4 regions of the Rhodococcus triatomae genome follow, and region 1 is predicted to be linked to each of the others. Evidence: riboswitches for the same ligand, from Rfam matches in the RefSeq annotation. Region 1 holds a riboswitch; each other region holds the start of a gene.
What was found. A riboswitch is a leader RNA that binds a small molecule or an ion and turns the genes downstream of it on or off. The one in region 1 is predicted to bind thiamine pyrophosphate.

Region 1 (7,420 bases):
GTACTGGCCACGTCCTCGCAGATGGTGCTGGGGCCGTCGGCGGGCGCGGTGGTCGCCACCGAGCTCGGCATGCACGACACCGCCGCCTACGACGTCTCCGCCGGCTGCGCGGGCTTCTGCTACGCGCTCGGCAACGCCGCGAGCCTCGTCCGCGCGGGCCAGGCACGCCACGTCCTGGTGATCGGTGTGGAGCGGCTGTCCGACCTGCTCGACACGGCCGACCGGACGTGCGCGTTCATCTTCGCCGACGGGGCAGGCGCGGTCGTCGTCGGTCCCGCCGACGCCGAGGGAATCGGCCCCGTCGCGTGGGGCTCGGACGGGACCCAGACCGCGGCGATCAAGCAGGACAAGGACTTCGCCCAGTACTTCGCCGAGGTCGCCGAGGCCGAGGCCACCGGCGGCACCACGGAACGTCCCTACATCCGGATGAACGGCCAGGCGGTATTCCGCTGGGCGGTGACCTTCCTGGAGAAGGCCTGCCGCGACGCGCTGGAGAAGGCCGGTGTCACGGCGGAGGACCTGGACGCGTTCGTGCCGCACCAGGCGAACAGTCGCATCACCGATGCGCTGATCAGGACGCTGGGCCTGCCCGACGCCGTTGCCGTCGCCCGCGACATCGCCGAGTCCGGCAACACCAGTGCGGCGTCGATCCCGATGGCCATGGAACAGCTCCTCCGCTCCGGCGGTGCCCGGCCCGGCGACACCGCGTTGCTGCTCGGCTTCGGTGCCGGGCTGGCCTATGCCGGGCAGGTCGTCCGGCTCCCCTCCATCGCCTGACCCGGGACTTCCGGCCCGGGTGTCACACCCGGGCCGTCGCCGGTGTCTCCATGCCGAGAGCACGTACTCGACAGGAGGAATCATGACCGGCAATACCAGGATCCCGAAGGCAGAGTTGACCGGCGTCTACGGCGCGATGGTCAAGCGGATGTCCCGCAAGATGCTCGGCGAGGTGGCCGAGCCGGTCGAGGTGGCGTGGCACAACCGGAAGGTGCTGAACTTCAGCTTCACCGTCGGCCGCAAGGCGCAGAAGTGGGACCGGTGCGACGAGAACCTGAAGTCGTTCGCCCACATGGCGGTGGCCGGCCTGGTCGGCTGCAGCTTCTGCCTGGACTTCGGCTACTTCCAGGCCCGCAACGACGGGCTCGACCTGACCAAGGCCCGCGAGGTGCCGCGCTGGCGCGAGTCGGACGTGTTCACGTCGCTGGAGCGCGAGGTGCTGGGGTACGCCGAAGCGATGACCCGGACCCCGCCGACCGTCACCGACGAGATGTCCGCGCGCCTGCTCGAACAGCTCGGCGCACCCGCGCTGGTGGAGCTGACGGCATACATCGCGTTGGCGAACTTCATGACCCGCACCAACACCGCCTTCGGCATCGAATCGCAGGGCTTCTCGACTGCGTGTGGCCTGGAGCCGCTCGCCGTACCCTCGACCACATGAGCGACGACCCGTTCGTCACCCACCGCGGCCTGCTCTTCACCGTCGCCTACGAGATGCTCGGCTCCGCCGCCGACGCCGAGGACGTCGTCCAGGAGACCTGGCTGCGGTGGGCGGACGTCGACCGGTCCGAGATTCGTGACCCGCGCGCCTATCTGGTCCGGGTGGTCACCAGACAGGCACTGAACCGGCTCCGCACGGTGTCCCGCCGACGGGAGGAGTACATCGGCGAATGGCTGCCAGAGCCGCTGCTCACCGCTCCCGACGTGGCCGAGGACATCGAACTGGCGGAGAACGTCTCGATCGCGATGCTCACCGTCCTGGAGACCCTCGGCCCGGTCGAGCGGGCCGTGTTCGTACTGCACGAGGTGTTCGAGACGCCGTACCCGGAGATCGCCGAGGCGGTGGGCAAGACGCCGGCCGCGGTCCGGCAGATCGCGCACCGCGCCCGCGAACACGTCGGCGCGCGCCGGCCGCGGATGCGGGTCGACCGAGACCAACAGCAGGCGGCGGTCGAGAAGTTCCTGGCCGCCGTCTCGAACGGCGACGTCCAGGCACTGGTGGAAGTTCTCGCCCCGGACGTGGTGGTGATCGCCGACGGCGGCGGCATCGCGACGGCAGCCCGCAAGCCCATCGTCGGAGCAACCCGGGTTGCGACGTTCCTGGCCAGGTCGGCCGGGATCACGAACTTCGTCGCGACGGCCACCTGGTTGAACGGTATGCCGGCCGCTCGCATCGACGTCCCGGGCACCACCCCCACCGCGGTGAGTCTGGTCGTCGAGGACGGCCGGATCACCCGCATCTACGCCGTGCGCAACCCGCACAAGCTCGGAGGACTGGACACGGTGACGGAACTACGGCGGTGACCGCTACCGCGCAGCGGCCCCGCTCCCGGCCCGGCGCTGCAGCAGCGACTCCATCGGACCGGCCAGGAAGAGCAGCAGCAGACTCAGGTAACCGACGGCATCGACCGCCACGCTGAGCACGAGCGCGACGAGGAACAGGCCGGCGATGACGGCCACCGGCACCACGGACGGTGCGGCGAGCCCGCCGGTCAGCTCCGGGTTTCGCGTCAGCGACCAGGCGATCGCCGTCAGGGCCAGCGCGCTGACCGCCATCGTTCCGATGTACAGCGCGCGGGTCGCGACGTCGTCGGCTCCGTCTGCCGCCAGCGCGGTCGGGAAGGGGAGGAACACGATGGTGAACGCCCAGAAGATGAGGGCGACGTCGAACAGCCGATCGTCCTTCACGACATTGCGCAGCATTCTGTGTTGGCCCCACCAGAATCGGAGGATCACGAGAAAGCTGAGCGCGAAGGCGCCGAGCTGGCCGGCATGATCGCGGAGAAGGTCTGCCGTCCCACCGTCGTGGTCGTTGGCGATGTCGACCAGAGGCAGGATCAGCAAGGTGATCGCGATGGCCACGATCGCATCGACGAAGGTCAGTACGCGGTCCAGGTCCCGTGAGCGTTCCAGCTCCATGAGTGCCGAGCATCCCACGCGGAGCCGAGACGCGAGATCGAATCCAGATACATTGTGCACAACTTGGTTGTGCACTACATTGATGGACGTGATCGACGACCTCGCCCTCGAACGCCAGGTGTGCTTCGCCCTGTACTCGGCGTCCCGTGCCACGACCGCCGCCTACCGGCCGATGCTCGACAACCTGGGGCTCACCTATCCGCAGTACCTGGTCATGCTGGTGCTCTGGGAACACGACGGCAGGGGCGTTCGCGAGATCTGCCGGGCGCTGGACCTCGACACCGGGACCCTGTCGCCACTGCTCAAGAGGCTCGAGAAGCTGGAACTGATCGAACGCACCCGGCAGTCCGACGACGAGCGCCGCGTCGAGATCCGGCTGACATCGGCGGGGACGTCGCTGCGCGAGAAGGCGGCGCCCCTCCCCTCCACACTCGCGTGCGCGACCGGGCTGTCACCCGACGAGCACGTCGCACTGCGGGAGCTGCTGACCCGGCTGACCCGCTCCCTGCGAGACACACCCCGCCCCACCCCGACACACGGAGAAGAGAACGCATGAACATCGTCTACACCGCCGAGGCCCTCGCCACCGGAGCGGGACGCAACGGGCACGCCCGCACCTCCGACGGCCGGCTCGACCTCGAACTGGCGATACCCACCGAGATGGGCGGGTCCGGGGACGGCACCAACCCGGAACAGCTGTTCGCCGCCGGATACGCCGCCTGCTTCCATTCCGCGCTGCAACTCGTCGCCCGCCAGGAGAAGGCGGACGCCACCGATTCCGCGGTCGGGGCACGGGTCGGTATCGGCCCGAACGGTGACGGCGGATTCGGGCTGGCAGTGACCCTCGAAGTCACCCTCCCGAATCTCCCCCACGACGAGGCGCTGGCACTGACGCAGAAAGCCCACCAGGTGTGCCCCTACTCCAACGCCACCCGCGGCAACATCGACGTGACCCTCGAGGTCACCGAAGACTGACCGCCCCCTGCCTCCCCCTACCCTCCCCTACTCGGGTGAAGGTGGCCTTCGACCGGTCTGACCGGTCGAAGGCCACCTTCACCCAGGAGATCAGCCGGCGAGGTGGCCGCGCAGCGTGGCCGCGGTGTACTCGGTGCGGAACAGGCCGCGACGGGCGAGCACCGGGATCACCTCGTCGACGAAGTCCTCCAGATGGTCCGGGTACCGCGGAGGCATGAGGTTGAACCCGTCCGCCGCACCGCTGCGGAACCAGTCCTCGATCTCGTCGGCGATCGACTCGGGCGTCCCGATCATGGTGGCGTGGCCGCCACCGGCCGCGAGCGTTCCCAACAGCTCCCGCACCGTCGGGCGGTCCTTCTCGACGATCGTGAGGATCGTCTGGTACCTGCCCTGGGGACCGGTGAACTCCGACAGCGGCGGGAGTGGAGGAACCGGGGCATCGAGATCCCACGCATGTGCATCCTGCTGCACGAACAGCGACAGCTGATCCAGCGACTGGGCCGTCGGCAGCAACGCGTCGAGTTCGGCCTTCTTCGCCCGCGCCTCCTCGACCGTCGAACCCACGTACGTCACCAGGCCAGGCATCACCGTCACCGCATCCGGATCACGCCCGGCGTCGCGCACCCGTCGCCTCACGTCGCGGCGGTACCCGATTGCCGAATCCTTGTCGTAGGCCACCGAATAGATGCCCTCGGCGCAGCGTGCGGCGAGATCCCGTCCCGGACCCGACGCCCCTGCCTGGAACAGCACCGGCCGCCCCTGCGGTGAGCGCGGGACGGTGAGGGGCCCGTCGACCCGGAAGTGCGCGCCCCGGTGATCGATCGACCGCACCTGGTCCGGATCCGCGAACCGTCCGTTCCGATCGAACTCGAGTGCCTGTTCTCCCCACGAATCCCACAGGGCCAGAGCGACATCGACGAACTCTCCGGCCCGTGCGTAGCGATCCTCGTGGGCAGGCATGGACTCGAGGCCGTAGTTGCGGGCCTCCGCATCGAACATCGACGTCACGACGTTCCACCCGATCCTGCCGCCGCTGATGTGATCGAGCGAGGCCAGCATCCGCGCGGCCGGGAAGGGTTGGGAGAACGTCGTCGAGACGGTGGTGACCAGCCCGACCCGCTCGGTCGCGCGGGCCATCGCCGACAGCGCGGTCAACGGTTCGAGAAACCACCAGGCACCGGCGGCAGGATCGCGCACCGCGTGGCCGTCCGCGAAGAACACCGCGTCGAGCAGGCCCCGCTCCGCGGTCCGGGCCAGTTCCTCGTAGTAGCCGATGTCGCCGAGTCGTTCGGCCGGCGAGTCCGGGTGCCGCCACGCTGCCCCGTGGTGCCCGCATCCCCACAGGAACGCGTTGAAGTGCAACTGCCGCATCTCAGTCCTTCACCAGGCCGCCGTCGACGACCAGGTTCTGGCCGGTCACCGCGCGCGACCACGGCGCGGCGAAGAACAGCACCGCGTCCGCGAACTCGTCGGGTGTGGTGACACTGCGCAGCGGGGTGCTCGTCGCGATGAGGTCGAACACCTCCTCCGGCGTGGCGGCGCTGGCATCGGTCGTGCGCAGCAGCCCCCCGGAGACCATGTTGACGGTGATCCCGTCCGGCCCGAGTTCGCTCGAGAGCGTGCGGGTCAACGACAGCGCCGCCGCCTTCGCGGCCGTGTAGTCGTGGTACGGCACGACGGGATTCTGGAACAGATTGGTACCGACGTTGACGATCCGCCCGAAGCCGGCGGACCGCATGCCCGGCAGCGCCGCCTGCGTCGTGTGGAGCATGCCCTGGACGCTGCCGCGCAGTTGCGCCTCGAACGCGTTCCACCCGATGCTGTCGGCCTTCTCCCTGGCATCACCGTTGAACGAGAACTCCGGCAGCGCGTTGTTGACCACGGTGGTGACGGCGCCACCGAACCGCTCCTGCCCCGCGGCCACCAGTGCGGACACCGACTCGGCGTCCGTCACGTCCCCCTGCACCGCGACGACGCGGTCGGTACCGATCTCCGCGACCAACCGTGCCGCCGCGTCCTCACTGCGATACCAGTTCACCACCACCCGGGCACCCTCGCGGGCGAAGGCCCGGGTGATCGCGGCGCCGAGGCCTCGGGCCCCACCGGTGACCAGCACGATTTGTTCGTCGATACGCATCTCTCGCCTCTTTCACAAGGGCGAAGGAACATCGGCACCCACGAACTCCGCTACCGGAAATCGCCCGCACCACGCGACATCCCTTCGCCGGAATTACCCGGTTCAGGTTCGACGGGTGTGTTCTCAGCCGCCTGGTGGCAGCACCCCGTGTCACTTTCGGCGCCCAGTGTAGGCGCACCGGTTCGCGTTCAGTCGAAGGGGAACGCCACCCCGGTGAACTGCTGCGACAACGTCCACAACCCCGCGGCCTTCGCGACGTCGTGCGACTTCTTGTTGGAGGAGACGACGTGCGGGTAGCCGCGTTGCTCCATGAATCCATCCGGTCCGAGATAGGTACCGCCCGCGACGCTCGGCACCGTCGCCGCATACAGCAACGGCAGCGCACCCATCTCGGCGGACTGGGCCAGGAAACGGTTGCCGAGTGCCATCACCCGGTCCTGGATCGACTCGGTGTGCGCCTGGAGGTTGGTCGAGGCGTACCCGGGGTGCGAGGCCACCGACTTCACCGAGGAACCCGAGGCGGTCAGACGACGCTGCAACTCGTAGGCGAAGAGCAGATTGGCGAGCTTGGACTGCCCGTAGGCGGCCCACCGCGAGTACCGCCGGCGAGTCCAGTTGAGGTCGTCGAGATCGACGCTGCCGATCTGATGCAGTCCACTCGACATCGTCACGACCCGATCGGTCACCTTGTCGATCAGGTGGCCGGTGAGCGCGAAATGGCCGAGATGGTTGGTGCCGATCTGCATCTCGAAACCGTCGACCGTGCGCCGCAGCGGCAGCGCCATCACGCCGGCGTTGTTCACCAGCACGTCGACCTCGTCGATTCCGTCGGCGAACTCCCGGATCGACGCCAGGTCCGCGAGGTCGAGCTTGCGGACCTCCGCGTTGTCACCGATCGAGCGCGCGACCCTCTCCCCCTTCTCGGTGTCCCGGCAGGCGAGCACGACGTGCGCGCCCGCCTTCCCGAGAGCGCGGGCGGCGACCTCGCCGAGCCCACTGTTGGCGCCGGTGACCACGAAGGTCCGGCCCTGCTGATCGTCGATGTCCGCGGCTGTCCACTGGGTCATGCGCCCCAGCGTACGGACGTCTTCCCGGATGCGGCAGGGCTCAGGCGCCGATCGAGGCCTTCAGCATCGGCAACATCCTCCACAGCTGGTCCTGCCAGTACGGCCAGCTGTGCGTGCCCACCGGCGGGTAGTCGTAGTGGGCGCCGATACCCATGATCGCGAGCTGGACCTCGAACGAGCGGGTGTTGGCCAGCGACAACGCTTCCAAGCCCATTCCGGTGGCGGTGTTGAAGTAGTCGATCGGGGTGACCGGCTGGTTGTGCGGGCCCGGCAGACCGCTGCCCGCGGAGATCCACATCGGCAGACCGCGCAACCGCTCGGCCTG
Region 2 (7,420 bases), 1.8 Mb from region 1:
TGTACGGCAGGACGACGAACCCGTCGTCGACGAGTTGTTCTGCTGCGGAGACGAGTTCGATCGCATCGGGCAACAGGGTGCGCTCGTCCGCGATGACCTCGAGCTTCACCCAATCGGTCTCGAGCGCTTCACGTGCGAGCTGGGCGGTGAGAACCGCCTCGGCGGCGCCGCGACAGCCCGCGGTGTTCGGCAGTGGCGCGATGTCCAGCCGGCGCAACAGGTCGAGGACGCCCGTCCCTCCGGCGGCGTCGACGCGACGCATCGCCACGGTGGTCAGTTCCGTCTCCGAGGCGACCAACGCCTCCTCGAGTACCGCGAGATTGGCCGCCCCGCCGGTGCCCGTGATGAGCCGCGAGCCGAACTCGCGACCGGCGATGACCAGCGGATCGGCTGCCGTGACATCGGCGAGAACCTGGTCAGCCACCCTGCACCGCCGTGAGGATCTCGATCTCCGAGCCGCGTCGCACCGGCTCGTCCCAGCGGGTACGCGGGAACACGGCGCCGTCAACGGCGACGGCGATGCCCTTCGTGGGCAACGACAGCTGTTCGAGCAGCTGCGACATCGTCACCGGGACGGGAAACTCGTGGTCCTCGCCGTTGACGGTGACTCCGATCGGGACCGCGGTCTGCGGTTCACTCATGACTGACCTCACTAGCTCGTCGATATTCGGACCGGGTGCTTCTCAGGATCCGGCGAATCGGCCCGGATCCGCCGCCCGGGTGTCCTCGAGATCCGATCCTTCCAGCAGCGCCACCACGGCATCCGCGGTGACCGGGGTGAGCAGGATGCCGTTGCGGCCGTGCCCGGTGGCCACGATCACCTTCTCCGACAGCCTGCCGATCAGGGGCAGGTTGTCCGGAGTCGCCGGCCGCAGGCCCGCAGTGGCCTCGTGCAGCTCGTACTCGCCGATCGCGGGCATGAGGGCCTCGGCGTCGGCGACGAGGTCCCGGATCCCGGCGACCGTGACCTGGGTGTCCGCGGCCTCGTACTGTGTGGCGCCGACGACGATGCCGTCCGCGCGCGGTACCAGGTAGGACGGCCGGCCGTGCACCGTGCCACGAATGGTGCGTCCGGGCGGCGGGGTGGCTCCCGGCCGCGTCCGCAACCTCAGGATCTCGCCCTTGACCGGGCGGACGGGCAGGCCCGGCCACAGTTTCGGCGACGACGTCCCGGCGGCGAGCACCACCTGATCCGCGTCGAGTGCTCCGAGATCGTGCACCGGCCCGTCGGCGAACTCGACACCGGCGGTGACGGCGGTACGGCGCAGTGCCTCGACGAGCAACCGGTTGTCGACGGCGCGCTCCGATTCGGCGAGCAGACCCAGGCGCACCGCGCGACCGAGGCTCGGCTCGAGCTCGCGTACCTCGGCCCGGTTCAGCACGCGCATTTCGCGTCCCTGCTCCCCCACCCACTCGGCAATCGTGCGCAGGTCCTCGGCATCGGCCGAGTCGAGGGCGACCGTGAGCGAGCTGGACGAGGTGAACAGCTCGAGGCCGGTCTCCGATTCGAGGGTGCCGCCGAAGTCGCTCCAGCGGTCCAGCGAGGCGACACCGAGAGCGAGGACGTCCTGCTCACCCGGCCAGCCTTCCGAGAGCGGCGCGAGCATGCCGCCGGCCACCCACGAGGCACCCGAGGCGAAATGGGGATCGTGCAGGCGGACCCGCCAGCCGCGGCGAGCAGCCTGCCAGGCGATCGCCGTTCCGATGACACCACCGCCGACGACGGCCACCGAACGGGACACGAGAACCACCTCCACTTCCTGCGCCGGCATGATCCGGGTCAGGTCAGACGGTCGGGCGCGGCGCGCGCCCCTCTCAGCCCCACGAACCCGGGACTCCCGTGTTGCACTTTCACCCTAGAGGCTACCGTCATGCCGTGACTTCGACGCATCACCGCAGCCTGGACGACCGTCGGCGCCGACTCGGGGCAGCCCGGCTGTACCTGTGCACCGACGCGCGCCGGGACACCGGGGACCTGGCCCAGTTCGCGGAGGCCGCTCTCTCCGGCGGCGTGGACATCATCCAACTCCGGGACAAGGGTTCGCGTGGCGAGCGGGAGCTGGGGCCGATGGAGGCCAAGGACGAGCTGATCGCACTGTCGATCCTGTCGGCGGCCGCCCGCAGGCACGGGGCGCTGCTGGCGGTCAACGACCGCGCCGACATGGCCCTGGCCGCCGGGGCCGACGTCCTGCATCTCGGCCAGGGAGACCTGCCGGTGCCGTATGCGCGCACCGTCCTCGGCCCGGACGTGCTCATCGGCCGTTCCACCCACAGCCGCGCCCAGGCCAGCCTGGCCGCCATCGAGGACGGCGTCGACTACTTCTGCACCGGGCCGGTGTGGGCCACCCCGACGAAACCCGGACGCACCGCCGCGGGCCTCGATCTGGTGAAGTCCACGGCCGACGCGGATCCGGCGCGTCCGTGGTTCGCGATCGGCGGCGTCGATCTCGACCGGCTGCCCGAGGTCCTCGACGCCGGCGCGACGCGCGTCGTCGTCGTCCGCGCGATCACCGAGGCGCGCGATCCGCAGGCCGCGGCGCGCACGTTCGCCGACGCCCTCCGCCCCCGTGGGTGAAAGGGCCATTCGACCGGTCTGACGAGGCGAAGGGCACCTTCACCCAGGGAGGGGCGGGAGTGGGTCAGCTCATCCGAGCGGTGGGGGCGTCAGCGTGACGACGGACGCCGGGAGTCGTTCGAGGAGCGCGCCGTCGGCGCTCAGCACCGCCGTCAGGGCTCCGTCCCGAGACGGGGTGACCGCGCCGAACGTCCCCTCCCCCAGCGCGCTGGAGCGGGCGATCTCCGAGATCCACCCGAACGCACCGTCCGGGAGTGCCACGATCCGCGGTACCCGGGCCGGGACGTCGGCGGCGATGCTGTCCCCGTCGACGAGCAACCGCACCGGCCGGGTCTGCAGCCGTAGCCAGCCGTCCGCGAATCCCGGGTGCAACGGCATGGCCGCGACCTCGGCCTCGCGGACCCACCGGAGCTCGGTGCTCTCTCCGTTGGGAACGGTGTCCAGGAGCGAGTAGGTCTCGGCGAGAACGGTGGTGTAACTCCATCCACCCGGCACCCGCATCGTCACCACCTCGGCGCGGACGTCGACGGACGCCGGATCGATTCCGGCCTCCTCGTGGGCTTCCCGGACCGCGGCGTGGGCGGTGCTCTCGTGGGAGTCGCGGGCACCGCCGGGCAGAGCCCACGTCCCACCCTGGTGGCTCCACGCCGCCCGATGCTGCAGCAGGACGGCAGGTGTCCCGTCGTCCAGTGGCGCCCGCAGGAGCAGTCCCGCGGCCCCGTGCCGGCCCCAGTGACGACGTCCGTCGGGGCTGGTTGCCCAGCCGTCACCGTCACCGCGCATCGACTACCCCTGTCCGGACCGAACGGTCGTGTCGGGATCGGACCCACCGCCCGAATCTCACCGCTCGGATCTCTCTCTCAGTCCTTGGTTCCCTCACACTAGCGTTTCCGGCGGAAATCTCGATCCGTCCGGACGGCGCAGGCAAGGCACGAATCGCCCGGCGCGACGGTTGCTGCTTGTATGTTGCTCACACACGGGATGAGAGCGAGGGTGGGACGTGGTGACGCGGGAGATACCGTCGACGCAGCCACACGGCGTGCGCGGTATCGACGCGTCCCGTTCCGCCGAGCCCGGCTCCAGCCCCTCCGATCCGGGTCGCCGGGCGGAGGTACGCGAGTTCGTGCGCTCCACCCCGGCCCGCCTCACCGCGACGGGGATCGTCCTGCTGCTGCTCACCCTGACCTCGGGGATCGTCACGGTCGCGACCGTCAACGGGCGGGAGGCCACGCTGCAGACCCTGCTGGCCGAGACGGAACCCCTCGCCAATTCTGCCCAGAACCTCTACAGCGCGCTGTCCGTCGCGGACGCGTCGGCGACGACGGCGTTCATCTCGCGGGGCCTCGAGCCGGAGGAGGTCCGGGACCGGTACCTGCGTGCCGTCGCCGTCGCCTCCGCGGAACTGGTGTACGCCACGGCGGGGCTGGCCTCGACCGATGTCGACAACGCCCGCCTGCTGGCGTCGATCTCGTCGGGGTTGACCACCTACACCGGGCTGGTCGAGACGGCCCGAGCCAACAACCGAGCGGGAAATCCGGTGGGATCGGCCTATCTCGGCGAGGCGTCGACACTGCTGCAGACGACGGTGCTGCCGATGGCACAGGAGCTGCACGCGAACCAGGAACGCCGGGTCGCAGACACCCAGCGGTCCTATTCACGCCCACCCTGGCCGGCCTTCGCCGTCCTGCTGGTGACGGTGCTCGCGCTGGTCGCGAGCCAGATGGCGATGACCCGGCACAGCAGACGGACGTTGAATCCGGGATTGATGGTCGCCTCGGCGTCCGCGGTCGTCCTGCTCGCGTGGCTGATGGTGGCGGGCCTGTTCTCCTCCCTGGACACCGGTCGCGCCCTGACCCGGGGCGCGACGCCGTTGCACGAGCTGACCGACGCCCGGATCACCGCGCAACAGGTGCGTGCGGAGGAGACGTTGAAGCTGGTGCGCAGGGAGGGTGACGCACCGTACGACGAGGCGTACCGGGAGAAGTCGGCACACCTGACGGAGGTGCTCTCGGCGTATCCACCGAGTGATTCGGTGACCGTCGCGCGGGCCGAGGTCGAACGCGCCCTCCTCGCGTGGCGCGACTGGGCGGGCGCCCACGAACGAATGGATTCCCTCCTCGACGCCGGCGACTATCCCGCTGCCGCGGCGATCGCGGTGGGCAACGGGCCGACGGACGCGCCCGCGCGGTTCGAGGAGGTCGACGACGCACTCACCGACGGGATCGTCGGCGCCCGGCAGACGTTGCGGAGCCACATCGCCGCGGCGTCGAACGTCCTCACGGCTCTGGCGGAGGGCGCGGTGGTACTCACCGTCATCGGACTGGCCGGCATCGTGGCCGGGTTCTGGCCGCGGCTGCGGGAGTACCGATGAACGCCCGGGCACTCCTCGCGCTGGGCGCGGTGGTACTGATGACACTCACCGGGTGCGCCACCGCTCAGCCGTCGGTCGCCACCCTCGAGGACGGCGAAAATCCTTACACCGCACCGCCATTGCCGAACGGCGCGGAGTTCGCGACTCCGCTGCCTCCGGTGACCGATCCGGAACCGGACTGCGGTGACCCGACCGCGAGTCTGCGGCCCGACCCCGCCGGACCGATGCCGACGGTCGACGCCATCCGGGCCCGCGGGCACCTGGTGGTAGGTCTCGACACCGGCAGCAATCTCATGAGTTTCCGGGATCCGTCCACGGGCACCGTCCAGGGTTTCGACGTGGACATCGCGCGAGAGGTGGCGCGTGACCTGTTCGGCGACCCGAACCGCCTCGATTTCAAGATCCTCACCTCCGCGGACCGACTGCGTGCACTGGAGGAAGGATCGGTGGACATCGTCGCCAAGACCATGACGATCACGTGCGAGCGTCGGCAGACGGTCGAGTTCTCGAGCCAGTACTTCGTGGCACACCAACGGGTTCTGGTCGTCGGCGGGTCCGGTGTGGACGGTGTCGACGACCTCGGCGGACGCACCGTGTGCGTCGCACGGGGAACCACCTCGCTGACCCGCCTGCAGGAGTTGCTCCCCGATGCCCGCATCCTCACCGTTCCGATGTGGTCCGACTGCCTGGTGGTTCTGCAGCAGCACCAGGTCGATGCGGTGAGTACCGACGACACCATCCTGGCCGGACTGGCGTCCCAGGACCCGTATCTGGAAATCGTCGGCGACAGCCTCGGCATCGAGCCGTACGGAATCGGAATCCCCCCGGCCGCCACCGATCTCGTCCGGTTCGTCAACGGGACTCTCGAACGGATTCGCCGGGACGGCACCTGGACGCGGCTCTACGACACCTGGCTGACGACGCTCGGGCCCGCACCGGCCCCGCCGGCAGCCACCTATCGGGACTGAGGCAGCAGTGACGGATCCGAACACTCCCGAACGGGATCGGGGCGACGACGAGACCACCCGTCGCGCCGCGCCGCCCGACGAGGAGACCACCCGCCGCACCGCACCGCCGGCGCCGGACGAGGCACCCGACGACCTCCCGGACACCGCTGCCGTGCAACGTTCGGAGCCCTCGCGCGGCTCGCGAACCGGCAACTCCGGTACCGGGCGGTCGGTGCGCTCGCGGCTGAGCCGCTCCGGCGGCCGGATGCGGCTCGGCGGCGGGCTCGTCGAGGTCCCCGCCGTCCGCACCGTCGACCCGGCGGCTGCGGTCATGGCCGACCCGCAGGTTCCGGAGCGAAAGCGCTTCTGCTGGAAATGCACCCGCCCCGTCGGTCGCAAGAGCGCCTCCACCCGGTCCGCCGAGTACGGGCAGTGCCCGCACTGCGGCGCCACGTTCGACTTCCGCCCGCTCCTGCGCCGCGGCGACCTGGTGGCCGGACAGTACGAGGTGCAGGGCTGCATCGCCTACGGCGGACTGGGCTGGATCTACCTGGCGATCGACCACAACGTCAGCGATCGTTGGGTGGTACTCAAGGGACTGCTGCATTTCGGCGACGCCGAGGCACAGGCGGTCGCGGTCGCGGAACGGCAATTCCTCGCCGAGGTCGCCCACCCGAACATCGTGAAGATCTACAACTTCGTCGAGCACCCTCGCCCGGACGGAACCCCGATGGGCTACATCGTGATGGAGTACGTGGGCGGGACGTCACTGCGGGACGTGTTGTCCGCGCAGCCGGACGACCACCGCCTGCCTGTCGACCAGGCGATCGGATACGTCCTCGAGATCCTCCCGGCGCTCGGGTATCTGCACTCGATCGGACTGGTCTACAACGATCTCAAGCCCGAGAACGTCATGGTCACCGAGGATTCGCTCGAACTCATCGATCTCGGTGCGGTCGCGGGCATCGAGGACTACGGGTACCTCTACGGGACACCGGGTTATCAGGCACCCGAGATCATCAAGACCGGGCCCACACCGGCGACGGACATCTATACGGTCGGGCGCACGCTCGCCGTTCTCACGCTCGACATGCCGGTGGACAAGGGCAAGCTGCGCAGCGGCCTGCCGACCCCGGAGGAAGCTCCTCTGCTCGCCGAGCACGAGTTCTTCCACCGCCTGCTGCTCCGGGCGACCGACCCGGACCCGAAGCAGCGCTTCGAATCCGCCGAGGAGATGGCAGGGCAGGCCACGGGCGTGCTCCGGGAGATCGTGGCCGGACGCACCGGCCGGGAGCGTCCGGGGCTGTCCACCGTGTTCAGCCGTCCGCGCAACACGTTCGGGACGGACGAGCTCGTCGAGCAGACCGACGTCTACGTCGACGGTCGTGTCCGCGACCCCACCCTCGATCCGCGCTCGGTGGCCCAGGGCCTCCCCGTCCTGCTCGTCGATCCGGGAGACCCGCACGCGCGTCTGCTCGCGGCCACCGTGCAGGCCGAACCCCGACAGACCCTGGACTCCATCGCGCA
Region 3 (7,420 bases), 1.8 Mb from region 1:
GCCTGGGCGCGTTGCAGGTGTGGCAGGCGGTGCTCGAGCGGGTCGGGCGGGGCCGGGGGACCAGTGACGTCACCATCGTGTTCACCGACCTGGTCGGCTTCTCCACCTGGTCCCTTCCCGCGGGTGATGCGGCGACGCTCGCACTGCTCAAGGACGTGGCCCGGGCCGTCGAAACCCCGTTCCGGGCTCGCGGGGGTCACGTCGTCAAACGCCTCGGTGACGGGGTCATGGCAGTGTTCCCGAGCCCCGATCGCGCGCTCGAGGCGGTCTTCGAGGCCCGCGACGCACTCGCCGACGTCGAGGTGGACGGTTACTGCCCGAGGATGCGGGTCGGCATACACACCGGGGTGCCGCGCAAGGTCGGTGCCGACTGGATCGGCGTCGACGTCACCATCGCGGCACGGATGATGGAACTCGGCGCCGACGGTAACGTCGTCGCGTCGGCGTCCGCGCTCGACGGCCTGTACGAGGGAACCCTCGAGCGACTCGGTCTGGTCGCCCGCCCGTGGCGCAGACCCCTGTTCGGGTCACCTCCCAACGGGGTCCCCCCGGAGCTGGGGATCTGGCGCGTGCGTCGCGCCTGATCGATTCGTCGGTCAGCTCACCCGGAGCCGCCACAGCGGCGACACCGGGCCGTGACCGGCCCCGAGGTCGTACGCCGCTTCGAGGCAGCGGGTCACCCACTCCTTGGCGAACTCGAACGCGTCCGGCACCGAGTACCCGTGTGCCAGAGCACACGCGACGGCTGCGGCCAGGGTGTCGCCGCCACCGTGGTCGTTGCCCGTGTCGATCCGTGGGGCGGTGAACTCGAGGAACCGGTCCCCGTCGAAGAGCAGGTCGGTACTCACCGAGGACGAACGCAGGTGGCCGCCCTTGACCACGGACCACCGTGCACCCAGCGCGTGGAGGGATTCGGCCGCCCGGCGGGCGGTGGCGTCGTCGACGACGTCGATGCCGGTGATCAGCCGAACCTCGTCCAGGTTCGGGGTGACGACGGTGGCGACGGGAATGAGCGTGTTCCGCACCGCGTCGAGCGCTTCCTCGTGCAGGAGCGGATCGCCGTGCATGGACGCACACACCGGGTCGACGACGAGCGGCACGGGCTGATCGCGCCCGATCCCCACCTCGGTGCACACCGCCGCGACGGCCTCGATGATCGCGGTGGAGGCGAGCATGCCGGTCTTGGCGGCCGTGACGCCGATGTCGCCGACGACGGATCGCACCTGGTCGGCGACGATCTGCGGCGGGATCTCGTGGAATCCGCTGACACCGACCGAGTTCTGCACGGTGACGGCCGCGACCGCCACACAGGCGTGGACGCCGCACATCGCCATCGTCCGGCTGTCGGCCTGGATCCCGGCGCCGCCGCCGGAGTCGGTGCCGGCAATGGTGAGTGCGCGTACGGGAGTCTGCCCGGAGGGGGCCAGGGGAAGCAGGGTCACGGATTCGGACCCTACCGGCGACGGCCGGTCGGATCGGGGTGCGGCGGTGTCCATCAACTCTCTCCCTACGCCGGCATTACCCGGACAGGTTCTACGGTCGACGGCCCCAGCCGTCCTCTCAGCCCGCTGGTGCGAGCACCCGTGTGTGGTTCTGCATCGTTCGGTTCTGTGAACAGTAGCGGAAGTTTTCTTCACGGTGATCTGAGCGAACGACGCGTGACACGTGCGCCGGGTAGACAGGGGAGGTGCCGTGAATCGGGTTCGACGACGTGGCCGGGCCCGCACCCCGTTCGGGAGGCTCCAGTGACAGGTACCGCATTCGCAGAGGTGACCGACAACGCCGACCACGATCGATTCGAATGGTGGCGAGGTGGCGAGCTCGTGGGGATCCTCGGCTACTTCGAGAACGAGGACATCGAATCCGAGGAGGGGGTGGTCCCGGACTGGGACCGGGTCACCGTCTCGTTCCTGCACACGATCGTCGCGGACGAGTACTGCGGCCTGGGATTCGAGCCGGTCCTCGTGGCGGCGGCGCTCGAGCGGGCACGCAGCTACCGCTGGCTGGTGCGACCGGTGTGCACCCATGTCCGGCGCTACCTCGCCGAGCACGCCGAGTTCGGTGACGTGTCCACGGCGGCGTAGCGCAGGGCATCTTCCATTCCCTTTCGCATCCCGAGGATTCGTGGATACTGGTGACATGAGTGATTCGGATCACACACGAGTCGATGAACGGCCGGTCGGTGCCGCCCCGACCGCGGAGCTGTCCGTGCGCAACGATCCCGACCATGATCGGTTCGACCTGTGGCTCGGCGGCGAACTCGTGGGCATCCTCGGCTACCGCGACGAGGCCGCCATGCCCGGAGCTGTCGCGGCACCGGGCACCGTCCTCGCGCTGATGCACACCGTCGTCAAGGAGGAGTTCGGCGGCCGTGGATTCGCCGCCGTGCTCGTCGCGCAGGCCCTCGACGACATCCGTGACCGTGGCCTCCTGATCCGGCCCGTGTGTACGTACGTGCAGCGCTTCCTGTCGCTCCGTCCGGAGTACGGCGACCTCGTCGACGGATGACGCGCGCCTAGTTCGCATAGTTAATGTGCAGCAAACGTCCGGTCCGACGCGGACGGTGCTAAGGTTCCCCAGGAACCCCGGCGTGGGGCCGGGGTGATCGTGTGGGGGCTGCATGGATATCGCGTTCGTCATCTGTCTGGTAGTCGGCATGGTCGCCCTGCTCGGGGCGTTCCTCGTCGGTGAGCTGGCGGATCTCGGTGCCGACGTCGACGGCCTCCCCTTCCTGAGTCTCACGGTCGTCGCGACCGGGCTCTTCGGCTTCGGTGCCGGCGGCGTCGCCGGAACCTGGGCCGGACTGGGAACGGTTGCCGCCACGCTGCTGGCCGTCGGGCTGGCGATCGTTCTCGTCGTCGGCACCCGCGGGCTCTTGTTGCCGTATCTACTTCGGCAGCAGGCGAACTCGCACATCGGTCGTACCTCCTACATCGGGTCGATCGGTACCGTGACCCTCGCCGTCGAGCCGGGTGGCTGGGGCGAGGTGTCGTTCGTCGATCCCGAAGGAAACCGGGTGCTGGGCCGGGCCGTCAGTGACGAACCGGTTGCACTCACACCCGCCACCACCGTCTACATCGCCGATGTGGACGATCAGTATCTCCACGTCGTCGCAATCGACGACGCCAACTGAGGGAGAACTCTCCAGATGATGGCCGTACTCATCGCGGTCGTGATCGCCATTGTCGTCTTCGTGGCGCTGCCGGCGATCTACGTGAAGAACTACATCAAGGTCCCACCCAACGAGGTGGCCGTGTTCACCGGTCGCGGCAAACCCAAGGTGGTGCGCGGTGGTGCCCGGTTCAAGATCCCCGGTATCGAACGCGTCGACATCATGTCGCTCGAGCCGTTCAACGTGAGCATCAACCTCAAGAACGCCCTCTCCAACGACGGCGTCCCGGTCAATGTCGAGGCCGTCGGACTGGTACGGATCGGCTCCGCCGACGAGGCCGTCCAGACCGCGGTCCAGCGATTCCTCACCTCGGATCTCGACGAACTGCAGCGGCAGATCAACGAGATCCTCGCGGGTTCGCTCCGCGGAATCACGGCGACGATGACCGTCGAGGACCTCAACTCCAACCGTGATTCGCTGGCCCGCAGCGTCGTCGACGAGGCCGGTGGCGACCTGGGGCGGATCGGCATGGAGGTCGATGTCCTCAAGATCGCCGGGATCTCCGACTTCAACGGCTACCTCGAATCGCTCGGCCAGCGCCGTATCGCCGAGGTCAAGCGCGACGCCGCCATCGGCACCGCCGAGGCCGAGCGGGATTCCCAGATCCAGTCCGCGAAGGCCCGCCAGGCCGGTTCGGTGGCGCAGGCCGAGGCCGACACCGCGATCGCGGCCGCGAACCAGCGCCGCGACGTCGAGTTCGCCCGGCTGCGGGCGCAGACCGAGGCGGAGAACGCCGAGGCGGACCAGGCCGGGCCGCTGGCGCAGGCCACCGCGGAGAAGGCGGTCGGTATCGCCCGCGAGCAGGCCGAGGCCGCTCGGGTCGAAGCCCGCACCGAGGTGGAACGTCGTCGCGCCCAGGAGTCCGAGGCGGCATTGCAGGCGGACGTCATCGCACCCGCGGAGGCCGAACGCCAGGCCGCCATCGCCCGCGCGGAGGGTGAGCGGCGCGCCGCCATCCTGCGCGCCGAGGCGCAGGCCGAGGCCGCCAGGCAGTCCGGTGCGGCTCAGGCGGATTCGCGCAAGCTCGTCGCCGACGCGGTTCGTGCCGAGCAGGAGGCGGATGCGGACGGCCTGCGCGCCAAGCTCGCCGCCGAGGCGGACGGCCGCAAGGTCGCGGCCGATGCGCTGCGCGCCGAGCAGGAGGCGGAGGCCGACGGCCTGCGCGCCCGGCTCGAGGCGGAGGCCGTCGGTAAGCGGCAGGTCGCCGACGCACTCAACTCCTACAGCGCCGAAGCGGCTCGCCTGCTGATGTTGCCGGACGTGCTCAAGGCGCTGGTCGACGCGACCTCGGCGGCGGCGAAGCCGGTCGGTGAGATCGATCGGATCTCCATCATCGGCGGCAGCGACAGTGCTCAGGGTGGGGTCGGCTCGCTGCTGGGGATCAGCCCCCAGGTCATCGCGGGGGTCATCGAGACGCTGCAATCGAGCGGGGTCGACGTGGTCGGGATGCTCAACGGCGTGCGGGAGGTGCCGACGAACGACGCGGCGCCGGAGCCCGGGTCGGACGAGGTGCCGGAGCACAACGGAGCGCCGGTCGCGGTCGACTGATCACGCCGGTACCCGAACGAGGAACGTCCCCTGATGCCCGGGCATCAGGGGACGTTCCTCTGTCACACGAGTGCGGGACCGGCTACTCGCCGAGGTCGACGACCACGGGGGCGTGGTCGCTGGCGCCCTTGCCCTTGCGTTCGTCCCGGTCGATGTGGGCCTTGTCCACCCGGCCGGTGAGGGTGGGTGAGCCCAGGACGAAATCGATGCGCATGCCCTGCTTCTTCGGGAAGCGCAACTGCGTGTAGTCCCAGTAGGTATAGACCCCGGGGCCGGGAGCATGCGGCCGGACCACGTCGGTGAAGCCCGTGTCGAGGAACGCCTGGAAGGCGTCCCGTTCGGGCTGCGACGTGTGGGTCTTGCCTTCGAAGAACGCCGGATCCCAGACGTCCTCGTCGTGGGGAGCGACGTTCCAGTCTCCGACCAGCGCGATCTGCTGGTCAGGGTTCTGCGTCAGCCACCGACTCGCGTCGTCCCGGAGCGTGGCGAGCCAGTCGAGCTTGTACCGATAGTGCGGATCCTCGAGCTCGCGGCCGTTGGGCACGTACAGGCTCCAGATCCGTACACCGTTGCAGGTGGCCCCGATCGCGCGTGCCTCCTGTACGGGTGCCACCTCGGGGTCCTTGTGGAAGCCGGGCTGGTTCTCGAACCCGATCTGCACGTCGTCGAGGCCGACGCGTGAGGCGATGGCCACACCGTTCCACTGGCTGATGCCGACGTGGGCCACCTGGTAGCCGAGTTCCTCGAACCGGGCGTACGGGAACTGCTCGTCCTTGCACTTGGTTTCCTGCATGGCGAGTACGTCGGTACCGGTGCGTTGCAGCCAGTCGACGATCCGGTCGGTTCGGGCACGGACGGAATTGACGTTCCAGGTAGCGATGCGCACGGTGCCACCCTAGCGGTCTCGTCCGACACCCTCACCGGGCCGCAAGGGCGAAGGTTCGAGATCCGCGGACGTTGTGTCGGCCGTGCTCTCGAAGGTTCGGGAGCACGGCTCGGAGTATGTCCGCGGATCCGGGAGAAGGAGCGTGCCGTCGGTGCCCGCGAGTCACGGTCGACGGGCACTCACTCGACGTCGCCGCGCCCGTCGGCGGCGACCGGGACCGCGTATCGGTAACGATGGTGCTCGACCAGCCCGAGCTTCCGGTACATCGCGAGCGCGGGGGCATTGTCGTCGGTGACCTGGAGATACGTGTGGGTGGCCCCGCGCTCGCGGCCCCAGGCGATCATCTCGGCGCACACCAGGGAGCCGACACCGTGCCGGCGATGCTCGGCGGCGACCTCCACGCACGACAGGCCGACCCAGACCCTCCCGTCGGGGGCCCGGGTGATCGCGGCGCGTCCGATCGCGATCGGGGGCGCGCCGGCGTTGCCGATCCGGGCGAAACCCAGCTCACCACCGCGAATCGCACTCAGGACCTGGATCTCCGCGGACCTGCGCCCGGTCCGGAACGGGTAACGGGCGAGCCACTCGGAATCCGGCTCCGCCGCGACCCGGGAGACCGCCGGACCGGTGGGGAGCACGAGGTCGCCGATGTCCGCGGCGAGTACGGACACCGGGTCGGTGTCCCGGGGCCGGGGAAGCGACCCCGACGTGAGCCGATCGGGCAACAGCAGCCGCAGAGGTTGTCCGCGCACGGAGTACCAGGCGCGCAACTCGTCGGCGACCTCCTCGAACGGGGCCAGCTCGCCGGGCATCCCCAGTGGGGCCGCCGAGTTCGCGCGGCCGGTGATGCCGTGCCCGAACCGGGCGAGCCATCCACCGATCCACGCGGATTCGACACCGGGCCATCCGAGTGCGGCCGCCACCTCGAGCGAGCGGATCTCGCCGGTGCGTACGGGCCGGGCACCGAGCGCCTTCACCGCGACGATCCGGTCGGCGGCGATCTGCACGGTGCGGTCGTCGGCGGTGCGCACGGTGACCGGCTCGTGGGCCTCGAGAACCCCGATGACGTCGGTCATCGGGTGGCTGTAGCCGGGCGGCAGACGATGGCGCACCACGACCCGGGTGCCGAGGGGGATGTCCGTGGGTACCGTCACCGGCGCGCGGTCAGTCGTCCTCGTCGTGGCCGAACGGGTCCTCGACCGTGCCGGGAACCCAGCTCAGCCCGGGCACGCCCCAGCCGGACCGCTTGATCGCCTTCTTGGCTGCGCGCGCGTTGCGGCCGACGAGGACGTCGACATACAGGAATCCGTCCAGATGGCCGGTCTCGTGCTGCAGCATTCGAGCGAAGAATCCGCGGCCCTCGATCTCGATCGGTGTGCCCTCGGCGTCGGTGCCCGTGACCTTGGCCCACTCGGCCCGGCCGGTCGGGAACTGTTCGCCCGGAACCGACAGGCAACCCTCGAAGTCCTCGTCGGGGTCCGGCATCGTCTGCGGAATCTCCGAGGTCTCGAGCACCGGGTTGACGATCTCGCCACGGCGGCGCACGGCCTTCCCGCTCTCGTCGACGTCGGGGCAGTCGTAGACGAACAGACGCAGCGGGACTCCCACCTGGTTGGCGGCCAGGCCGACTCCGTTGGCTGCGTCCATCGTCTCGTACATGTCGCGGATGAGGTCCGCGAGCTCGGCCGGAGACTGCGTCACCGTTTCGGTGGGCTGGTGCAGGACGGGGTCGCCGATGATCCGGATCGGGAGAATCGCCATGGCCACAGACAATAGTGGGGCACTCGAGCAGCGACGGAACTGGCCCGAGGCGC
Region 4 (7,420 bases), 750 kb from region 1:
CTCGCAGTTGCCGCCGGTCTCGCCGGCCAGATCGACGACCACGCTGCCCGGCTTCATCCCCTCGACCGCCGCGGCGGTGACGAGAATCGGTGCCCGGCGTCCGGGCACCAGCGCGGTCGTGATGACCACGTCGAAGCCCGTGATCGCGTCCTCGAGCGCCTGCTGCTGCCGTACCTTCTCGTCGTCGGTGAGCTCGCGGGCGTACCCGCCCTCACCGGCCGCGTCGATACCGAGATCCAGCCACTGCGCTCCCACCGACCGAACCTGGTCGGCGACCTCCGGACGCACGTCGTACCCGGTGGTGCGACCGCCGAGCCGCTTCGCGGTCGCCAGTGCCTGCAATCCGGCGACGCCGACACCCAGTACCAGGACCGTCGCCGGCTTGACCGTGCCCGCGGCCGTGGTGAGCATCGGGAAGAACCGGGTCGATTCCATCGCCGCGAGCAGAACGGCCTTGTAGCCGGCCACGTTGGCCTGGGACGACAGGGCGTCCATCGACTGGGCGCGCGAGATCCGCGGAATCGCCTCCACCGCGAACGCCTGTACTCCCGCCGACGCCAGTGCGCCGACCTGGTTGGTCTCGTTGCGTGGCGCCAGGAATCCGATGTAGCTCTGTCCCGATCGCAGGCGTGTGACCTCGGCGTCCGACGGCGGCGCCACCTTGACCACGATGTCGGCCGCCCACGCGTCCCCGATCGACGCACCTTCCTTCTCGTACGCCGAATCCGGAATCAGCGCCGCCTCACCAGCTCCTGCTTCGACGACGACGTCGAAACCCTTGCCGATCAGCGAACCGGCGACCTTCGGGACCAGCGCAACCCGGCGTTCGCCGTCGTCCGTCTCGCGGACCACGCCGACCACCGGACGCGGTACCGCCGCGCTCTCGGTTGTCTCCATGTATCGACTTTCTCGAGTAGTTCGGATGCCGCTGGAACCCAGCGGATGAGCGGGAATCAGCACACTCCCCCTCGGATGAATGGATGATGATAACCAGACCGATCGTGACGGAGGGAACACTCGTGCGGCCGCTACGAGGGGTGAATCGAGAAAGAAGACCTCGAACTCACAGCGTGACGGCCAGGCGTGTGAGTCCCCTCACAGCGCCCGTCGGACCTCGAAAAGACGGGTGGACGGAGGTTTCGCATGAGTACGGATCGCAGTGACGCCCTCCCGCCCGACGCCGGCGAGGTGGTTGTCGAACGGGTCTACGACCATCCCGTGGACACCGGCGAGGGCTTCCGGGTCTTCGTGGATCGACTGTGGCCCCGCGGGCTCCGCAAGGATGCCTTCCATTTCGACGAATGGGCCAAGGATCTGGCACCGTCCACCCCACTCAGACACTGGTACTCCCACGACGTCGCTCTCTACAGCGAATTCCGGGAGCGTTATCGCGCCGAACTCGGCTCGGCGGAGGCCCGCGCCGCCACCGACCGGATCCGCACACTCGCCGACGGGCGGCCACTCGTGCTGCTCACCGCGACCCGCGACGTCGAGCACAGCAATGCCGAGGTTCTGGCCGAGTACCTGAGGGAGCATTGACCACGCACCGACGTACTGACCTGCCGATCCACGGGAACCCGGAAATCCGATGCGGCCCACCGCAGCTCGACGCCACGCTCGAACTCGCCCGGGAATATGACGTGGCGCACACCCGAGTGCCGGTACGGCTAGGGTGGGCAGCCACGGCCCCTCCACCCGAAGGATGCAGCTGATGAGTCCGAACGATCGCGGAGTCACCGCCGAACGAGAAATCGTGCTCCCCGCCCTCTACGAACAGTGGAGTGTGCTCACCGAATTCCTGGCAGGAGTGTCCGGGGACGCCTGGTTCACACCGACCGCACTGCCCGGCTGGACGGTGCACGACATCACCGCACACCTGATCGGCACGGAGTCGATGCTCGCCGGGGTGGCGGCACCGCACACGGACATCGACGTGCATGCCCTCCCCCACGTACGCAACGAGATCGGCGCCTTCAACGAACGCTGGGTGGAGGGGCTGCGTGGCCGACCCGGCACAGAGATGGTCGACCTGTTCCGCGACGTCGTCGAGCGCCGCCGGACCGCACTCGACGCGATGTCCGACGAGGAGCTCTCGGCAACCACGGCCACCCCGGTGGGGCCCGCACCGTACCTGCGGTTCATGCGGATAAGAGTGTTCGACTGCTGGATGCACGAACTGGATCTGCGTGATGCGCTCGGCCGCCCGGGCACCGAGGACGGGCCTCGCGCAGCCGTCGCCTTCGAGGAAGTCCTCGGCGCGCTGGGTTTCGTGGTGGGAAAGAGGGCGAAGGCGCCCGCTGGATCCTCGGTGACGTTCGAGTTGACCGGACCTGCTCCGCGCACCGTTCACGTGGCCGTGGACGAGCGAGCGTCCGTGGTCGAGGAACTGCCTGCACCGGCGACGACCACTCTGCGGCTGGGCCGGGGGTTGTTCATCCGTCTGGCGGGAGGCCGGGTACGGGGTGTCGACCATTCCGACGAGATCGAGGTGACCGGCGACGTCCGGCTCGGCAAGCAGGTCGTCGACAACCTCGCCTTCACCATCTGACTCGTGCGGCTGTTCCTCGCTTCGTATCGATTCGGCCCGGCTCCCGCCACGTTCACCGAGTTCCTCCCGGCACCTGCCAGGATCGCGGTGATCGCCGCGGCAACCGACGCCTGGCCGGAAGCTGCTCGTCGGTCCGCGGTGACCAGTGATCTCGTTCCCCTCACCCGGCTCGGGTACGCCGCCGAGGAGCTGGACCTGCGCGAGTACGCGGCGGATCCGGGAGGGGTGGCGAATCGGCTCGCCGACTGTGACGGAGTCTGGGTCCGCGGCGGGAACACCTTCGTGCTCCGGGCGCAGTTGGCCAGGAGCGCAGCGGATGTGGTGCTCACGGACCTGCTCGGCGAGGGCCGGCTCGCGTATGCGGGCTACAGTGCGGGCGCCTGCGTCGCGGGACCGACGCTGCGCGGACTCGAGAGCGCGGACGATCCCTCGGAAGTGCGTGCTGCCTGCGCGATGACACCGCGCTGGGACGGACTCGGGTGGATCGATGTCGCGATCGTTCCGCACGCACCACGATCGTCGGGTACGAGGCAGGAACTCACGGTGAACCTGGAGGACGCCGACAGTGTTCGCGCCACCGCCAGGTCCCTGACGAAGGCGGCCGTCCCCTACCTGACGCTCACCGACGACCAGGTGGTGATCGTCGAGGACGGGACGCGACGCGTCGTCGGGGGAATCGACTCGCCCTGACCGGAGCGCGGCACGGCCCGCCCGGCCGCAGATCGTGGCTAGCCGAAAACGGCGACGGGACCGGCCGGGATGGGAGCGACCCGGTCCAGGGCGGCCCAGGTGACCTCGCATCGACGGGCGGTGACCTCGTCGGCCTCGGCGAGCAGCAGATCCAGCAGAAGTCGCGGGGCACGCCGCCACTCGGCCTCGAGCACGTCGATCTCCGTCCGGGTGAGCAACCCGGTTCCCTCGAGCACTTCCACCCAGTCGCCGAAATCGCCGCTGTGGATCCGCTCGATGGCGTCGTAGGCGGGGCCACCGTCGAGGAATTCGTAGGAGAAGATGGCGGACAGATACGCGCTGTGTTGCGTCGAGGAAGCGTTCATCGTGCGGGTCCTTCCGTGGTTGTCGCCGCAGGCACCGGGGCCGAGAATGGTGCCGATTCCACATTCTGAGAAACCTCGAATGGGTCCGTAACACCTCACCGCTGCCTGACGATGTATGACGCTAACCCGGCATGATCGAAATTGCAGCACCTAGCCGATACGATCTGGTAACAGAGTGACTTGTGGGGCTCGAGAGATAGTTGTTTCAAGGCATTTCACAATGCTCGAGACAACTCACAACGCCGAGACCCGCCCTCGCGCCGGGTGCGACGTCAGTTGAAGCCCATCACCTCGTCGCCCCACGCCACGCGCAGGTCGTGATCCGGGTCGGAGACGACCGAATCGACACGGTCGATCAGCAGGGTCGAGCGAGACTCGTCGTCGTAGCGGAGCCAGTGCCGGGAGCCGTCCAACGCGGCCGGCACCGCGTGATGTGCGAACGCCAGCCATCGGCGCTGGATACGACCGGCCACGTCGAGGGCCGACTTGCGCCCGCCCAACCAGAACGTGGGGTCGACGTCGAGAGTGCCGAAGTTGCCGAAGACGTACGGCAGCTCCGTCGCGTGCCCGGCACCGATCCGGGCCGCACGCAGCACCGGCGTCGCGTGGTCGAAGCGATACATCCAGGTCGGTGAGTGGCGGCTGTGCGCGTCGGCCACCCACAGCGCCGGCATCCGGAACGCCGCATCCCGCGACACCGCGAGCGCACCGCTCGACTTCTCCCGGTCCGGGTATGCGGCGATGATCTCGGCCAGGCGCTCGTGCGGGAGTTCCGGATGATCGGCGGCGAGCGCCTCGAGCATCGCCTGCACCGAATCGCTCGTCACCGGAAGCAGCGGTGACTTCATGAACTTGAAGATCGACGCCTCGTCCTTGTTCGTCCCGATGATCAGCGGAATCCGGTGCGAATACCCCTTCTGGAAAGCCGCGACCGGATACCGCGGGAGGAACTCACGATCGACGACGGGAGCCATGGCCAGCGTGCCGGGGATGCGGGTGGGCACCTCGTCGACCAGCGTGTCGCTGGCGGCGACGATCTCCTCCACCGGCAGCTCACGGACCGTCGCGATCTCGTCGGGAGTCAAGTGCAGGATGTCCAGGAACCGGCCGGCCACGGTCGCTGCCCGCTCCGCGCCGTACACCGAGGTGGCGGGCGGGCTCTGGGCGATCGCCCGGTGGAAGAGCCCGGCCGCCGACGGGCAGGTCATCAACGTGGTGATCGATCCCGCACCGGACGATTCTCCGAACAGGGTCACCGCGTCCGGATCTCCACCGAAGGCAGCGATGTTCTCGCGCACCCACTCGAGCGCCGCCACCTGATCGCGCAAGCCACAGTTGGCGTCGAACGTGCGCTCCTCGGTCGAGAAGGACGAGAGGTCGAGGAAGCCGAGCGCACCGACGCGATAGTTCATCGTCACGAGCACGACGTCACCGGTCTCGACGAGATGGCGCCCGTCGTAGATCGCCTGCGCCGACGAGCCGAGGCAGTACGCACCGCCGTGAATCCACACCATCACCGGCTCGAGTCCACCCGCCGCGGAAGGGGGCGCCCACACGTTCAGGGACAGGCAGTCCTCGTCCGTCTGCAGTTCGGGATCGATGGGGACCCCGGAGTTGTGCCCCTGCGGAGCGATGGGCCCGAAGGCGCCGCACTCACGCACCCCGTCCCACGGCTCCCGTGGCTGCGGTGCCCGGAACCGCCGGGGGCCCACCGGCGGCGCGGCGTACGGAATGCCCTTCCAAGCATAGGTGTCGCCGTCGACTCGGCCACGCACCGCACCCCGTGTCGTGTGCACCACGAGGGACACCGTTTCCGTCGTCTCTCCCACGTCCGGCCTCCTCACGCAGCGAGCCTGTCGCCAACGTACCAACCCGGCGGTGTTATCGTCGGCGTGTTCTGACACGGGGTGCTCCGCACGGGCGGGGCTGAGATCACACCCGGGAACCTGCTCAGGTAATGCTGACGAAGGGATGTCAAGGCGATGACTGCGCCGACTGGTGCCGCCGTGGCCGGAGGATCCTCCTCCGGTGCGGGGCACATCGACAACACCGAACGATTCACCGACCACCTGTGGCGGGAGACCGCCGCTCTCCGTGCGTCGATCGACGACATGGAGTTCCTGCGCCGACTGGGCGACGGCACGCTGCCGCTCGACGTCTTCCGCACCTACATGGAGCAGGATCTGCTCTACCTGACCGGCTATGCGAAGGCCCTGGCACTGGTCGCCGCCACATCTCCCGATCCTGTCGCGTCCGGGTTCTGGGCCGGGGCCGCAGCGAGCGCGACCTCGGTGGAGGCCTCGCTGCACCAGGATCTGCTCGGGAGCGACGCGCTCCCGCCCGCCGCAACGGAGCCGGAGCATTCTCGGGCCTGCCTCGGGTACGTCTCGTACCTGATCGCCACGGCCGCCACCGAGTCGTACGCCGTCGCGGCCGCCGCGGTGCTGCCGTGCTTCTGGATCTACGCCGACGTCGGCCGTCGGCTCGCGGCCGAGGCGGAGCAGGTACTCGCCCGCGACCCGCGACACCCCTACGCGCGCTGGGTGACGACCTACGACGACCCCGCGTTCCACGACGCGGTCTCGACCGCCAGGTCGCTGGTGGACGACGCCGCCGCAGTTGCCACCGACGCCGAGAGAGCCGCGATGACCGCGGCGTTCACGACGGCGAGTCGGTACGAGTTCCTCTTCTGGGACACCGCCCTGCACCCGCAGCCGTGGCCGGCATGAGCGGGGCAGGCGCCGTCACGGCGCGACACCGGCGGCGTCTCGTGGCGTTGATCGCACTCGTCTCGGCGGCACTGACCGCCGTCACCGGTTGCGCCGCGTCCGGCTCGGAAAACACCGTCCGCTTCGCCCTGGACTGGACCCCGAACACGAACCACACCGGCCTCTACGTGGCCATCGCCGAGGGCTACTTCGCGGATGCCGGGATCGACGTGGAGATCCTGCCGTACAACGACACCGCCCCGGACACGCTCGTCGATTCCGGCAACGCCGAATTCGGCGTCAGCTTCCACGGATCGTCGACCTTCGCCAAGGCGGCAGGGGCGAACACCGTCTCCGTGCTCGCGCCGCTGCAGCGGTGGGCGACGGCGATCGGGGTACGCGCCGACTCGGACGTCACGCGGCCGAGCGAACTCGACGGCACGACGTACGCCGGATTCGGGAATCCGGACGGCGAAGCGGTGCTCCGCCAGGTGATCCGCAACGACGGTGGTGCCGGCGAGTTCGAGACGGTGACCCTGGGTACCTCCGCGTACGAGGCGGTGTACTCCGGAACGGCCGACTTCACCGTGTCGTTCTTCGCCTGGGAGGGAATCGAAGCCGAGCATCGAGGCACCCCGATGCGCTACTTCGAGTACACCGACTACGGGTTCCCCGAATCCTATGCGATTCTGATCGACGCGAACCGCGACTGGCTGGACGAGAACCCCGACCGGGCAAGGTCTTTCGTCCAGGCACTACAACGTGGCTACGAGTACGCGGCGGACCACCCGGACGAGGCGGCGCAGATCCTCGTCGATTCCGCGCCCGGCGCGTTCCCCGACGAGGAACTCGTCCGGGAGAGTCAGCGGATGCTCGCCGAGAGGTACATGCGAGACGCGAACGGCGCGGTGGGCGGTCAGACGCTGGAGCAGTGGCGCGGCTTCTCGAAGTTCCTCTACGACTCCGGCCTGCTGACCGGCCCGGACGGCAACGCGCTGACCGAGGAACCGGATTGGTCGACGTACTTCACCGATGAGTACCTCCACTGACACGACGCCGGATTCCGGCCGCGCCGCCGAGCGGGAGACCGGCTCGGCGGCGGTCGGGCT

Region 2: it holds a riboswitch for thiamine pyrophosphate, as region 1 does, so the genes downstream of both, thiO (glycine oxidase ThiO) here and G4H71_RS06310 (3-oxoacyl-ACP reductase) in region 1, are expected to answer to the same signal.
Region 3: it holds a riboswitch for thiamine pyrophosphate, as region 1 does, so the genes downstream of both, thiD (bifunctional hydroxymethylpyrimidine kinase/phosphomethylpyrimidine kinase) here and G4H71_RS06310 (3-oxoacyl-ACP reductase) in region 1, are expected to answer to the same signal.
Region 4: it holds a riboswitch for thiamine pyrophosphate, as region 1 does, so the genes downstream of both, G4H71_RS02780 (TenA family protein) here and G4H71_RS06310 (3-oxoacyl-ACP reductase) in region 1, are expected to answer to the same signal.

Annotation. Positions count from the first base shown of each region.
Region 1 covers NZ_CP048814.1:1,337,647-1,345,066, forward strand. Annotated here, with positions in the region: gene G4H71_RS06275 (beta-ketoacyl-ACP synthase III) at 1-777, shown strand, start outside; gene G4H71_RS06280 (carboxymuconolactone decarboxylase family protein) at 860-1,438, shown strand; gene G4H71_RS06285 (RNA polymerase sigma-70 factor) at 1,435-2,301, shown strand; gene G4H71_RS06290 (TMEM175 family protein) at 2,305-2,916, opposite strand; gene G4H71_RS06295 (MarR family winged helix-turn-helix transcriptional regulator) at 3,005-3,472, shown strand; gene G4H71_RS06300 (organic hydroperoxide resistance protein) at 3,469-3,891, shown strand; gene G4H71_RS06305 (LLM class flavin-dependent oxidoreductase) at 3,982-5,262, opposite strand; gene G4H71_RS06310 (3-oxoacyl-ACP reductase) at 5,264-6,028, opposite strand; TPP riboswitch at 6,091-6,186, opposite strand; gene G4H71_RS06315 (oxidoreductase) at 6,217-7,095, opposite strand; gene G4H71_RS06320 (alpha/beta hydrolase) at 7,136-7,420, opposite strand, start outside.
Region 2 covers NZ_CP048814.1:3,097,299-3,104,718, reverse strand. Annotated here, with positions in the region: gene G4H71_RS14680 (thiazole synthase) at 1-424, opposite strand, end outside; gene thiS (sulfur carrier protein ThiS) at 417-641, opposite strand; gene thiO (glycine oxidase ThiO) at 684-1,742, opposite strand; TPP riboswitch at 1,741-1,852, opposite strand; gene thiE (thiamine phosphate synthase) at 1,877-2,575, shown strand; gene G4H71_RS14660 (NUDIX hydrolase) at 2,645-3,358, opposite strand; gene G4H71_RS14655 (GlnX family signal transduction membrane protein) at 3,579-4,946, shown strand; gene G4H71_RS14650 (glutamate ABC transporter substrate-binding protein) at 4,943-5,914, shown strand; gene G4H71_RS14645 (serine/threonine-protein kinase) at 5,922-7,420, shown strand, end outside.
Region 3 covers NZ_CP048814.1:3,109,057-3,116,476, forward strand. Annotated here, with positions in the region: gene G4H71_RS14700 (adenylate/guanylate cyclase domain-containing protein) at 1-584, shown strand, start outside; gene thiD (bifunctional hydroxymethylpyrimidine kinase/phosphomethylpyrimidine kinase) at 597-1,442, opposite strand; TPP riboswitch at 1,488-1,595, opposite strand; gene G4H71_RS14710 (GNAT family N-acetyltransferase) at 1,746-2,084, shown strand; gene G4H71_RS14715 (GNAT family N-acetyltransferase) at 2,140-2,508, shown strand; gene G4H71_RS14720 (NfeD family protein) at 2,621-3,133, shown strand; gene G4H71_RS14725 (flotillin family protein) at 3,149-4,720, shown strand; gene G4H71_RS14730 (exodeoxyribonuclease III) at 4,803-5,606, opposite strand; gene G4H71_RS14735 (N-acetylglutamate synthase, CG3035 family) at 5,786-6,760, opposite strand; gene G4H71_RS14740 (peptide deformylase) at 6,771-7,367, opposite strand.
Region 4 covers NZ_CP048814.1:590,269-597,688, forward strand. Annotated here, with positions in the region: gene G4H71_RS02750 (NAD(P) transhydrogenase subunit alpha) at 1-897, opposite strand, end outside; gene G4H71_RS02755 (DUF488 domain-containing protein) at 1,144-1,539, shown strand; gene G4H71_RS02760 (maleylpyruvate isomerase family mycothiol-dependent enzyme) at 1,712-2,548, shown strand; gene G4H71_RS02765 (Type 1 glutamine amidotransferase-like domain-containing protein) at 2,552-3,238, shown strand; gene G4H71_RS02770 (hypothetical protein) at 3,277-3,603, opposite strand; gene G4H71_RS02775 (carboxylesterase/lipase family protein) at 3,876-5,432, opposite strand; TPP riboswitch at 5,497-5,592, shown strand; gene G4H71_RS02780 (TenA family protein) at 5,586-6,332, shown strand; gene G4H71_RS02785 (ABC transporter substrate-binding protein) at 6,329-7,360, shown strand; gene G4H71_RS02790 (ABC transporter permease) at 7,344-7,420, shown strand, end outside.